Regions from separate parts of the Mesorhizobium sp. WSM4307 genome, predicted to be linked through region 3. Evidence: predicted binding sites of a transcription regulator. Region 3 holds the regulator's gene; each other region holds the start of a gene.
What was found. Region 3 encodes PhoB, which activates phosphate uptake and scavenging genes when phosphate is short. Its sites were predicted from a motif close to TGTCATNNANCTGTCAT; they were not measured.
Positions count from the first base shown of each region.

Region 1: the regulator PhoB is predicted to act here: its motif matches at 1,945-1,961, upstream of ppk2 (polyphosphate kinase 2).
Region 2: the regulator PhoB is predicted to act here: its motif matches at 1,550-1,566, upstream of phnC (phosphonate ABC transporter ATP-binding protein).

Region 1 is NZ_VFTB01000002.1:440,786-444,736, reverse strand. Features, by position in the region: gene FJV83_RS05750 (dihydrofolate reductase family protein) at 130-777, shown strand; gene ppk2 (polyphosphate kinase 2) at 917-1,837, opposite strand; gene FJV83_RS05740 (aldo/keto reductase) at 2,119-3,162, shown strand; gene FJV83_RS05735 (glycosyl transferase family 90) at 3,166-3,951, opposite strand, start outside.
Region 2 is NZ_VFTB01000008.1:43,431-47,381, reverse strand. Features, by position in the region: gene phnL (phosphonate C-P lyase system protein PhnL) at 1-11, shown strand, start outside; gene FJV83_RS19950 (DapH/DapD/GlmU-related protein) at 8-625, shown strand; gene FJV83_RS19945 (DUF1868 domain-containing protein) at 709-1,419, shown strand; gene phnC (phosphonate ABC transporter ATP-binding protein) at 1,645-2,502, shown strand; gene phnD (phosphonate ABC transporter substrate-binding protein) at 2,651-3,559, shown strand; gene phnE (phosphonate ABC transporter, permease protein PhnE) at 3,613-3,951, shown strand, end outside.
Region 3 is NZ_VFTB01000010.1:104,062-108,012, forward strand. Features, by position in the region: gene pstA (phosphate ABC transporter permease PstA) at 1-835, shown strand, start outside; gene pstB (phosphate ABC transporter ATP-binding protein PstB) at 832-1,635, shown strand; gene phoU (phosphate signaling complex protein PhoU) at 1,661-2,368, shown strand; gene phoB (phosphate regulon transcriptional regulator PhoB) at 2,388-3,077, shown strand; gene FJV83_RS24295 (hypothetical protein) at 3,166-3,429, opposite strand; gene FJV83_RS24300 (ROK family protein) at 3,519-3,951, opposite strand, start outside.

The sequences.
Region 1 (3,951 bases), on a different contig from region 3:
GGGACATCGCTTGGAGGCGAGATCCGGGTATGTGTCTTTTTCCCCTTAGAAAATAGCGCTTGCAATTTGCAATTGGTTTGCTAAACAACAACCGATTGCAAAACGCAACTGGTTATCGAGGAGGCTTTCATGTCCATGCTGCGTGTCAACGCATTCACCCTATCGCTCGACGGCTATGGCGCCGGCCCCGATCAGGATCTGCAAAATCCGCTCGGCATCGGCGGGGAATCCTTGCACAAGTGGTTTATCGACACCCGCACCTTCCGTGAGATGGTGCTAGGGCAAGAGGGCGGCACCACCGAAATCAACGAGGCGTTCGCGGCGCGCAGTTTCGAAAATGTCGGCGCCTGGATCCTCGGCCGCAACATGTTCGGGCCGATCCGCGGCGAATGGCCTGACGACAGCTGGAAGGGCTGGTGGGGCGACAACCCGCCCTACCATGTGCCGGTGTTCGTGCTGACGCACCACGCGCGGGCACCCATCACGATGGAAGGCGGCACGACCTTTTATTTTGTGACCGACGGCATCCATTCGGCGCTCGAGCAGGCGAAGGCGGCGGCCGGCGGCAAGGATGTGCGGATCGGTGGTGGGGTCGCCACCATCCGGCAATATCTGCAGGAGAGCTTGATCGACGAGATGCATCTGGCAATCTCGCCGGTGTTGCTTGGCAAGGGCGAGCACCTCTTCGCCGGCCTGGATATGTTGAGGCTTGGCTATCAATGCACCGAGCAGGTGGCGACGGCGCTTGCCACGCATGTGGTGATCAAGCGGGCGTAGTTACAGCGCTTTCTCCCCGCCAGCGGCAATTTCATCAGAACAGGATTGGCTGCGCAACGCCAACGATCGAAGTCAGCGCCGCCCCTCATCCGCCCTTCGGGCACCTTCTCCCCGTAAAACGGGGAGAAGGAAAAGGTGTTCAATACTTCTCCGGCACGTAGAGCTCGCGCGGCAGCGTCTGGCGCTCGTATTCTGGGTTGAAGACGCGTTCCGGCAGCGTGATCTCCTCGTGCGGCACCTCTTCATACGGCATCTGCTTGAGCAGATGATCGATGCAGTTCAGCCGCGCCCGCTTCTTGTCATTGCCCTCGACGATGAACCAGGGCGCCTCGGGAATGTTGGTGCGGGCGAAGGTCTCTTCCTTGGCCTTGGTGTACTGCTCCCAGCGCACGCGCGACTGCAGATCCATCGGCGACAGTTTCCACTGCTTCATCGGGTCATGGATGCGCATCAGGAAGCGCATCTGCTGCTCCTCGTCGGTGATCGAGAACCAGTATTTGACCACGGTGATGCCGGAGCGCACCAGCATCCGCTCGAACTCGGGAACGTCGCGGAAGAATTCCTCGACCTGGCCGGCATCGGCAAAGCCCATCACCCGCTCGACGCCGGAGCGGTTGTACCAGGAGCGGTCGAACAGCACGATCTCGCCGCCCGCCGGCAGGTGCGGGACATAGCGCTGGAAATACCATTGCGACTTCTCGCGCTCGGTCGGCGCCGGCAGCGCCACGACACGGCAGATGCGCGGGTTGAGCCGCTGGGTTATGCGCTTGATGACGCCGCCCTTGCCGGCGGAATCGCGGCCCTCGAAAATCACCACCAGCTTCTTCTTATGATAGGCGACCCAGGACTGCAGCTTGATCAGTTCGGACTGCAAGGTGATCAGGTCGCGAAAATATTGCATGCGGTCGATCGAAGGCGGATGCGCGTTCTTGTAGATCTTGGCGATCTCCATCGACAGCGCCGGCTCCGACATTTCGAGCTCATAGTCTTCGTCGAGCGTGTCGGCGAGCTCGGCTTCGAGCCAGTCCTTGGCGGGAGAATTCTGTCTTTGCTCAGTCATTTGCACTGCTCCGCTTGCAAGCCCTGTCGGTTCCCATACGGCGCCCCAAATTGCTGGCTAGCGGCCTGGAAGGGAAACACCTGAGCCGACCTCAATATAGAGCGGCAGTGACGGTTTTATTGCAGGCGGACGCTATAGCGGCCGCAGCGGCGTCCGCCATGTCCAATCGATCCATCGCCATGGCATGGCGACAAGCCGGCCGAATTGTCCTACAAATCCTCTGTCGCATTCCGGGCTGCCCTTTGGCCCCGCCCCCATTTAACGCAATCGCGAGGACTGACATGGAATACCGCATCCTTGGCCGTTCCGGCCTGAAGGTTTCGACACTGACTTTGGGCACCATGACCTTCGGCGGCACCGGGCCCTTCGCCGCGGTCGGCAACAGCGATCTTGGCGAAGCCAAGCGCATGATCGACATGTGCATCGATGCCGGCATCAATCTCATCGACACGGCCAATGTCTACTCCAACGGCCTGTCGGAGGAGATCATCGGCGAGGCACTCGGCGGCAAGCGCAGGAACGACGTGCTGATTGCCTCCAAGGCGCGCATGCGGATCGGCAGTGGACCGAACGACGAAGGCCTGTCGCGCCACCACCTGATCCGCGAATGCGAGAAGAGCCTGAAGCGGCTGAAGACCGACGTCATCGACATCTATTTCGTCCACCAGTGGGACGGGCTTACCCCGGTCGAGGAAACGGTCGCGGCGCTCGACACTTTGGTCAACCAGGGCAAGGTGCGCTATATCGGCTGCTCCAACTGGTCCGGGTGGCAGGTGATGAAGGCGCTGTGCGTCAGCGACAGCCGTCACCAGCAGCGCTTCGTCACCCAGCAAATCCACTACACGCTGGAGGCACGCGAGGCGGAATATGAACTGCTGCCGATATCGGTCGACCAGGGGCTGGGCGTGCTGGTCTGGAGCCCGCTCGCCGGCGGCCTGCTGTCCGGCAAATACCACCGCGACAGCCCGACCGCACGGCAACTCGCCGGCTGGTCCGAGCCGCCGATCCGCGACGAGGACCGGCTCTGGCGGATCGTCGATGTGCTGGTCGAGATCGGCAAGGCTCGCGGCGTATCGGCCGCGCAGGTGGCGCTGGCCTGGCTACTCGGCCGTCCCGCTGTCTCCTCGCTGGTGATCGGCGCCCGCAACGATGCCCAGCTCAAGGACAATCTCGCGGCCGCAAGCCTGGCGCTCAGCCCTGAGGAACGCCAGCGCCTCGACGCGGTCAGCCGGCCGCCCGTGCTCTACCCCTATTGGCACCAGCAATTGACGGCCAAGGATCGCTTCGGCCCTGCCGACACGGTTCTCGACCGCAGCGTCATCTGACCATCAGGCGGAGGCGCGCTTGCCCTCGATGAAGCGCCAGAGCTCGGGATCGGGCTCGATCTGGCCGCTGAGCACGAAGTATTTGTAGAGCACGAGCAGGGAGATCGCCTGCTCGTCTCGCTCATTGGAGAATTTCCGGCAATAGGCATTGGCCGCGGCAATGATGCGCTCTGCCTGCGCCGGATGTCGTTCGAAATGGCGCACCTTTTCGTCGAGATCAGCGAAATCCGGATCGAGCGGCACATAGTGGACATTGGCCTCGAGCTGGCGCTCCGCGAACCATGTCTCGTATGTCGGCGGCGGCATCAGGCAAAGCGACTTCGAGCTCAAGATCCATTTGAGGTTGGTCGCCACGTCATTGCCCTCGAGCGAGACGATGTAGCGGTAGCGCTGGTGCTGGCTGATGCTGAGAAAGGGCTTGGCGTATTCGGCCGGTGCGTTCGGCTTGTGCGAGCCGGCATCGCAGAATGGCAGGTCGCGCACCGCTTGCAGAAACCGTGTCCTGATCGGATTGTTGAGATCACCGCGCCAGACCACCATAGACAACTTGTCGGCGAACGAGATGGTGTCAGCCGGCATCTGGAAGTGACGGAATTTGTCGAGCTTCATGATGACCGCGTTCTGGTCGTCATCACGAATCGGCCTATCCTTGACGATCGTCGGCACCTTCGGCACGTCCCTGACGTCGCCGAATTCGACGTCGATGAGCAATCCGGGATCGAAATAGCGGGCGAATTCCTTCAGGTCGTAATAGTACATGGTCGGCGTGAACGGCAGTTTGCTGATGCG
Region 2 (3,951 bases), on a different contig from region 3:
TCGCCGCATGACCAGGAAATTGTCGGAGACGCCGCTGGTCCACCCGACGGCGGAGGTACACAATTCGACGCTTGGCCGCTGGACCGAGATCGCCGACCGCAGCCGGGTTTCGGAAAGCGAACTCGGCGACTATTCCTACATGATGCAGGATTGCTCTGTCTGGTGCGCGACGATCGGCAAGTTCGCCAATATCGCGGCGAGCGTGCGCCTCAACGCCACCAACCACCCGACCTGGCGGCCGACGCTGCATCACTTCACCTACCGCGCCTCGGACTATTGGGACGACGCCGAGCATGAGAGCGAGTTCTTCGCCCAGCGCCGCGCCAAGCGCGTCACCATTGGTCACGACACCTGGCTCGGTCATGGTTCGACCGTCCTGCCGGGCGTCACCGTCGGCGATGGCGCGGCGGTTGGCGCCGGGGCGGTTGTCTCGAAGGATGTCGCGCCCTACACCATCGTCGCCGGCGTGCCGGCCAAGCCGATCCGCGAGCGCTTCGACCGCCGCACCGCCGAACGCTACCAGGCGCTTGCCTGGTGGGACTGGGACCACGTGCGGCTGCGCGTTTCGCTCGATGATTTTCGCGAACTGTCGGCGGAGGCCTTCCTGGAGAAATACGAGGGATAGCTCCTCACATCATCGTCATTAAGGGGCTTGTTCATATCCCTGACACAGGGTCGGACAGGACGCCATCTCCCAAGGAGATTGCCATGCTCGACACCGTCAGACCCTCGCTCGCCGGATTCTTTGCCGGCTCCAATCCGACCCCGCCGGCGCATCTCGGCACGCGCTACGACACCTCGGGCAATTTCCTGACCGAGCCCGGCAACACCGTTGTCAGCCATCTCGTCAGCGGCTCGCCCTCCGAGGCCGTGGTGCTTGCGGTGCGCGAGAAGATGCTGGCGATGCCCGACGCCGACCGGCTCGCCTTCACGCCCATTTCCAGCCTGCATATGACGCTGTTCCAGGGCATCATCGAATATCGTCGCCGCTTGCCTTACTGGCCGCAGGACGTACCGCTCGACACCAGCATTGACGCCATGACCCGCCTCTATCTGGAGCGCCTTAAGGGCTTCGAGGGCTTCGGTCCTTTCAACATCAAGGTGATCGAAATCGTGCCCACCGGTCTCACCGTGGCCGGCGCGACCGACGAGGACGTGCGCATCATGCGTCAATGGCGCGATGCGCTGGCGGTGCCGTTCGGCTATCGGCACCCCGATCATGACGCCTACGTCTTCCACATCACCTTTGCCTATCAGATCCAGCGCCTCGCCTCCGATCGCGCCGCCGCGTGGCAGGCTCTGTTCGACGATTGCCTGGCGCTTTTCGCAAGGCAGGCTCCGACAATCGAGATCAAGGCGCCCGCCTTCTGCGCCTTCCGCGACATGAAGCACTTCGAGGAATTGCTGGTGCTCGGCTGATCGCCGACAAGGCGCCAATGCATGTCGCCCGAAAGTGGCCCCGGGAGAACGACATGCATAAAGCCAAATACCTGGAGCGCGTCGCATGAATTCGTTTCAGCGACGCGCTTCGGCCGTCGCGCCTGTGGAGCGTAACAAAACTGACATGCTGGCGACATGGCAGGTTCATGTGGCTGCGTTAGGCGAGGGCCTGACGATCAACAAGGTCGGGACTGGAACCTGCTCATGTCAGCAAGCTCTGCCACGCTCGAAATCCGCGGCGTCAGCCGACGATTTGGCAAGAACACAGCCGTCAGCGACGTCAACATCTCGATCCCGCAGGGTCAGATGGTTGGCGTCATCGGCCGTTCAGGCGCTGGCAAATCGACCCTTCTTCGCATGATCAACCGTCTTGTCGACCCCAGCCAGGGGTCGATTTTTTTTGACGGCGCCGAGGTCTCCCGGCTGCGCGGCTCGCCGCTGCGGCGCTGGCAGCGCGATTGCGCCATGATCTTCCAGCAGTTCAACCTGGTGCCGCGCCTCGACGTGCTGACCAACGTCCTACTCGGCAAATTGAACCACCGTTCGACCCTGTCCAACCTTCTCGGCATGTTCTCGCGTGCCGAATGCGCCGAGGCGGTCGCCGCGCTCGAGCGGCTCGACATAGCCCGCACCGCGCTTCAGCCCGCCGGCACCTTGTCTGGCGGACAGCAGCAGCGTGTCGCCATCGCCCGCGCCATGATGCAGCAGCCCAAAGTGATCCTCGCCGACGAGCCGATCGCCTCGCTCGACCCGCTCAACGCCAAGGTGGTGATGGATTCGCTGCAGGACATCAATCTGCGCGAGGGCATCACCGTCGTCACCAACCTGCACACGCTCGACACCGCCCGCGCCTATTGCAACCGCATTATCGGCATGGCCGCCGGCAAGGTCGTCTTCGACGGCCCGCCGGAAGAGCTCAACCGTGAGGCCGTGCGCGTCGTCTATGGCGCCGACAGCAATGGCGCAGAGATATCGGAGGCCATCACCTCCACCAGCGTTGCCTTCAAGCAGAAGATCGCAGCATCCGCCGGACCGCTCGAACCCGCATTCCCGGGTTACTGAGCCCATGATCCCGAAAAGTGGAATCCGGTTTTCGGGAAAGATCATGGGCCGAGAAAGGGCGGTTGGGATCGTCCGCCCGCGTCAAGGGCACTTGTCAAGATCAAGAACGCTGCCGGCGCGGGGCCGGAACTTACAGGAGAGACATCAAATGTTCAGGAAGATGGTTTTCAGCGCCGTTTCGGTGCTCGCCATGGCAACCAGCATGGCCCACGCCGCCGACATGAAGGAATTCCGCGTCGGCATTCTGGGCGGTGAAAACGAGACCGACCGGCTGCGCAACTACCAGTGCCTGGCCGATCATCTGAAGGCCGAATTCGGCTTCGAGAAGGTCTCGCTGTTTCCTGCCGCCGACTATGACGGCGTCATCCAGGGCCTGCTCGGCGGCACGCTCGACTTCGCCGAACTCGGCGCATCCGGCTACGCCAGCGTCTATCTCAAGGACCCGAAGGCGGTGACCCCGATCCTCACCACCAAGCAGACCGACGGTTCCACCGGCTATCATTCGATCGGCCTGGCTCTGAAGACCTCGGGCATCACCGACATCAAGTCGGCCAAGGGCAAGAAGCTCGGCTACGCCGATCCGGACTCCACCTCGGGCTACCTGATCCCGCTGACCCAGATTCCGAAGGAAACCGGCGCCTCGAACGAAACCTTCTTCGCTTCGACCCAGTTCAACGGCGGCCATGAGAACAACATCCTGGCCGTGCGCGACGGCAAGGTCGATGTCGCGGTCGATGATTCCTCCGGCATCGGCGACTTCAAGAACGGCTTCACCTCCGGCACCTTCCACAAGGTCGTCGCCAAGGGCGCCGTCGACCCCAACGACTTCGTCGAAGTCTGGCGCTCGGGCCTGATCCCGAACGGCCCGCTGGTCGTGCGCACCGCGCTCGGCGACGAGATGACCGCCAAGCTCGCCGCCTTCTTCACCGAGCTGCCGAAGAAGGACAAGGCTTGCTTCGAGGGCGTCGAAGGTGGCGATTTCACCGGCTACGTTCCGGTCAAGCCGGACTTCTACAACGTCATTGTCGAAGCCCGTAAGGCAGCTATCGGCGGCTAATGGCGAAATCGAAAAGGGCGGTGTCAAACACCGCCCTTTTTGCATCTCCGATCATGACCCTTTCCGTGACAGCCCCTTCTTTGACAACCCCTTTTGGCGCGCCCCAGCAGATGGCCGATGCCTGGCGACGCCAGACGTCGCTGCGCCGGTTCTATACAGTGCTCGGCGTCGGCGTGCTGCTGGCCGCGATGTTCGCCAGCATGTGGTTCGCCGACGAGGCCAATGCCGGGCACTTCTTCGACCGGCTACCGCATATTCTGGATTTCCTGAGCTGGCTGGTGCCCAAGGACTGGAACGACGTCTGGCGGGCACTGTTCGACATTGCCTCGCCGCATGACACCGGCACCCAGGAATACAATTTCCCGCTCGGACGGATCTTTGTCTGGGGCGGA
Region 3 (3,951 bases):
GCTTCACCAGAGCCGCAAGCGCAAGAATGGCGTGATGATGGCGCTGTGCGTCATCGCCGCCTGCATCGGCCTTGCCTGGCTGGCGTTGATCCTTGGCGCCTTGCTCTACAAGGGCCTGGCCGGCGTCTCCCTCTCGGTCTTCACGGAAATGACGCCGCCGCCCGGCGACGCCGGCGGCCTGCTCAATGCCATCTACGGCAGCATCGTGATGACCATCATCGGCATCATCGTCGGCACGCCGATCGGCGTGCTGGCCGGCACCTATATGGCCGAATATGGCCGCTTCTCGAAGCTCACCACGGTGGTCCGCTTCATCAACGACATCCTTCTGTCGGCGCCGTCGATCATCATCGGCCTGTTCGTCTATGAGCTGATGGTGCGGCCGATGGGGCATTTCTCGGCGATCGCCGGTGCCGTGGCACTCGCCATCCTGGTCATCCCCGTCGTCGTGCGCACCACCGAGGACATGCTCAACCTGGTGCCCAACGCCTTGCGCGAAGCCGGCACCGCGATCGGCGCGCCGCGCTGGGTGGTCATCCGCTCGGTTGCCTATCGTGCCGCGCTTTCGGGCATCGTCACCGGCATATTGCTGGCCATCGCCCGCATCTCCGGCGAAACCGCACCGCTTCTTTTCACGGCGCTGAACAACCAGTTCTGGTCGAGCAATCTCAACGCGCCGATGGCCAGCCTGCCTGTCACCATCTTCCAGTTCGCTCTCAGCCCCTATGAGGAATGGCAGCAGCTGGCCTGGACCGGTGCACTCATAATCACATTGACGGTTCTCGCGCTCAGCATCTTTGCGCGCAGCCTGACCGGACGCAGAGAGGACAAATGAGCCAGATGTTGTCTCCAGACATGACGATCGCCGCAGAGGCGGCGACCAAGGCCAAGATCGAGGTCAAGAACCTCAATTTCTACTACGGCCAGTCGAAGGCGCTGAAGGACATCACGCTGTCGCTGCCCGAGCGCAGCGTCACCGCCTTCATCGGCCCGTCGGGTTGCGGAAAGTCGACGCTGCTGCGCGTCTTCAACCGCATCTACGAGCTTTATCCCAAGCAGACCGCCGAGGGCCAGGTGCTGCTCGACGGCCAGAACGTTCTCGACCGCTCGCAGGACCTCAACCTGCTGCGCACCAAGATCGGCATGGTGTTCCAGAAGCCGACGCCGTTCCCGATGTCGATCTACGAGAACATCGCTTTCGGCGTCAGGCTCTACGAGAAGATCAGCAAGGCCGAGATGGACGGCCGCGTCGAGCAGGCGCTCAAGCGCGCGGCACTGTGGACCGAGGTCAAGGACAAGCTCAATGCTAGCGGCCTCAGCCTGTCGGGCGGCCAGCAGCAGCGGCTGTGCATCGCCCGCACCGTGGCGGTGAAGCCAGAAGTCATCCTGCTCGACGAGCCTGCCTCGGCGCTCGACCCGCTGTCGACCGCCAAGATCGAGGAGCTGATCGACGAGCTGCAGGCCGACTATACGATCGTCATCGTCACCCACAACATGCAGCAGGCGGCGCGCGTCTCGAAGCAGACCGCCTTCATGTATCTGGGCGAACTGGTCGAATTCGACCGCACCGAGAAGATCTTCACGTCGCCCCGCGAGAAGCGCACGCAAGACTACATAACCGGCCGCTTCGGCTGATCGCACGCATACGAGGACCAGGATCATGGCCGAACACACAGTCGCAGCCTTCGACGAGGATCTCGGACAGATCAGCAGGCTGATCAGCGACATGGGCGATCTCGCCGGCTCGATGGTCGGCGGCGCCACCAAGGCGCTGCTGAACTCCGACAATGCGCTCGCCCAGCGCGTCGTCTCCGACGACGCCATCATGGATGCGCGCCAGCGCGAACTCGACGACCGCGCCATCACGCTGATCGCCAAGCGCCAGCCGATGGCCGACGATCTGCGCCATGTCGTCGGCTCGATCCGCATGGCCGGCGACCTCGAACGCATTGGCGACCTTGCCAAGAACATCGCCAAGCGCGTCGGTACTGTCGGCCTCAGCGCCACGCCGCGCGACCTGTCGCATTCCATCGACGCCATGGCGCAGCTGGTGCTGATCCAGGTGCAGGGCGTCATCGAGGAGTATGCGGCGCGCGATGCCGCGGCACTGGCGAAGCTGCGCGCCGACGATGAGCGCATCGACGTCAAATACACCTCCGTCTTCCGCGAACTGCTGACCTATATGATGGAAGATCCGCGCAACATCACGGCTTGCACGCATCTGTTGTTCTGCGCCAAGAATCTCGAACGCATCGGCGACCACGTGACCAATATCGCCGAGAATGCGTACTATGTCCTGACCGGCACGCAGCTGCCCGCCAACCGTCCAAAACAGGACGAGACGGCGATGTCGGCGCCGGCGGCCTGAGCGCAGGGGTAACCAACCGATGATCGCACCACGCATCATGGTGGTGGAGGACGAGGAGCCGCTCGGCGTGCTCCTCCGCTACAATCTGGAATCGGAGGGTTACCAGGTCGAGGTGGTGACACGCGGCGACGAAGCCGAAATCCGCCTGCAGGAGAACGTGCCCGACCTGCTCGTGCTCGACTGGATGGTGCCGGCGGTATCCGGCATCGAACTCTGCCGGCGATTGCGGATGCGGCCCGAGACCGAGCGGCTGCCGATCATCATGCTGACCGCGCGGGGCGAGGAAAGCGACCGTGTACGCGGGCTTTCCACCGGCGCCGACGACTATCTGGTCAAGCCGTTCTCGACGCCGGAATTCATGGCCCGCATCAAGGCGCTGCTGCGCCGCGCCAAGCCGGAAGTGCTGTCCAGCGTGCTCAAGGTCGGCGATATCGTGCTCGACCGTGAATCGCACCGGGTCTACCGCAAGAAGAGCGAGATCCGGCTCGGGCCGACCGAATTCCGCCTGCTCGAATTCATGATGCGCCATCCTGGCCGCGTGTTCTCGCGCAGCCAGCTGCTCGACAATGTCTGGGGCGAGACGATCTACATCGACGAGCGTACCGTGGACGTGCATGTCGGCCGGTTGCGCAAGGCGGTCAACAATGGTCGCATGCCGGATGTCATCCGTACCATTCGTGGGGCGGGCTACGCGATCCGGGAAGACTAGAGCTTGCCTCATCCCGATAAAATCGGGATGAGGCTCCAAGATCGAAACTCCAATCAGCAGGTAGTCGCCAATGCCGTGAAGAGGGTGATCAGCGGACTTCGACTTCTCCCAACAGATGTTGCCGCCTCATCTCCTCTTCGACCCATACAGCAACGCGCTGGAGCTTTGAATGTTTGATGTCTCGAATGATCAGCTGCGTAGTGGCCGCGTCGACCTCGCCGATAATAATTTCGCCCCAGCCGTTGGTTCGCAGGAAGCGGTAGACGTCCTCGCCGAAGTTGCGAACACGATGGACGAGGCCGTAAAACTCGGCCTGATCTATGTTGAAGTTGATCACCAACGAACGGGACATCAGCAGATCATACAGGCAGACACATTGCCAATTGATGTCGCAACGGGCCGAACGCGGTCGTTCAGAATGATCGAGTTTCGCCCTGACCGTCAGGCAACGTTCTTTCCGGCACCCGTTCTTGCCTGCACGCCCGGCGCGAAAATCTCCTGGTCGACGAAGGTCAGCGCGCGCATGGCGCAACCTTCGCGGATCAGCGGCAGTTCGTTCGGTTCGGTGTCGAAGGAGATCGATTCCGAGTGCTGACCACCGGCGGTCTGGGCGATCGCCTCGCGCAATGCCGGCTCGATCAGATCGAAGGCGGCGGCGCTGACGCCGACCATGGCAACGGGCGCCGGATCGATCAGCGCGAACAGGCTGCCGAGGCCGTAACCCAGTGCCTCGCCGGCCTTGCGATAGGCTTCGCGCTCGGGCCCGTCCCGTTCCCGTGCCGTCGCGGCCAGCGCCCGCATCTGCGCGTCGCTGACATCGGCCACCGGCTCGGTGTCCTCGCCGAGCTGCCTGGCATTGCGCCAGATGGCGTAA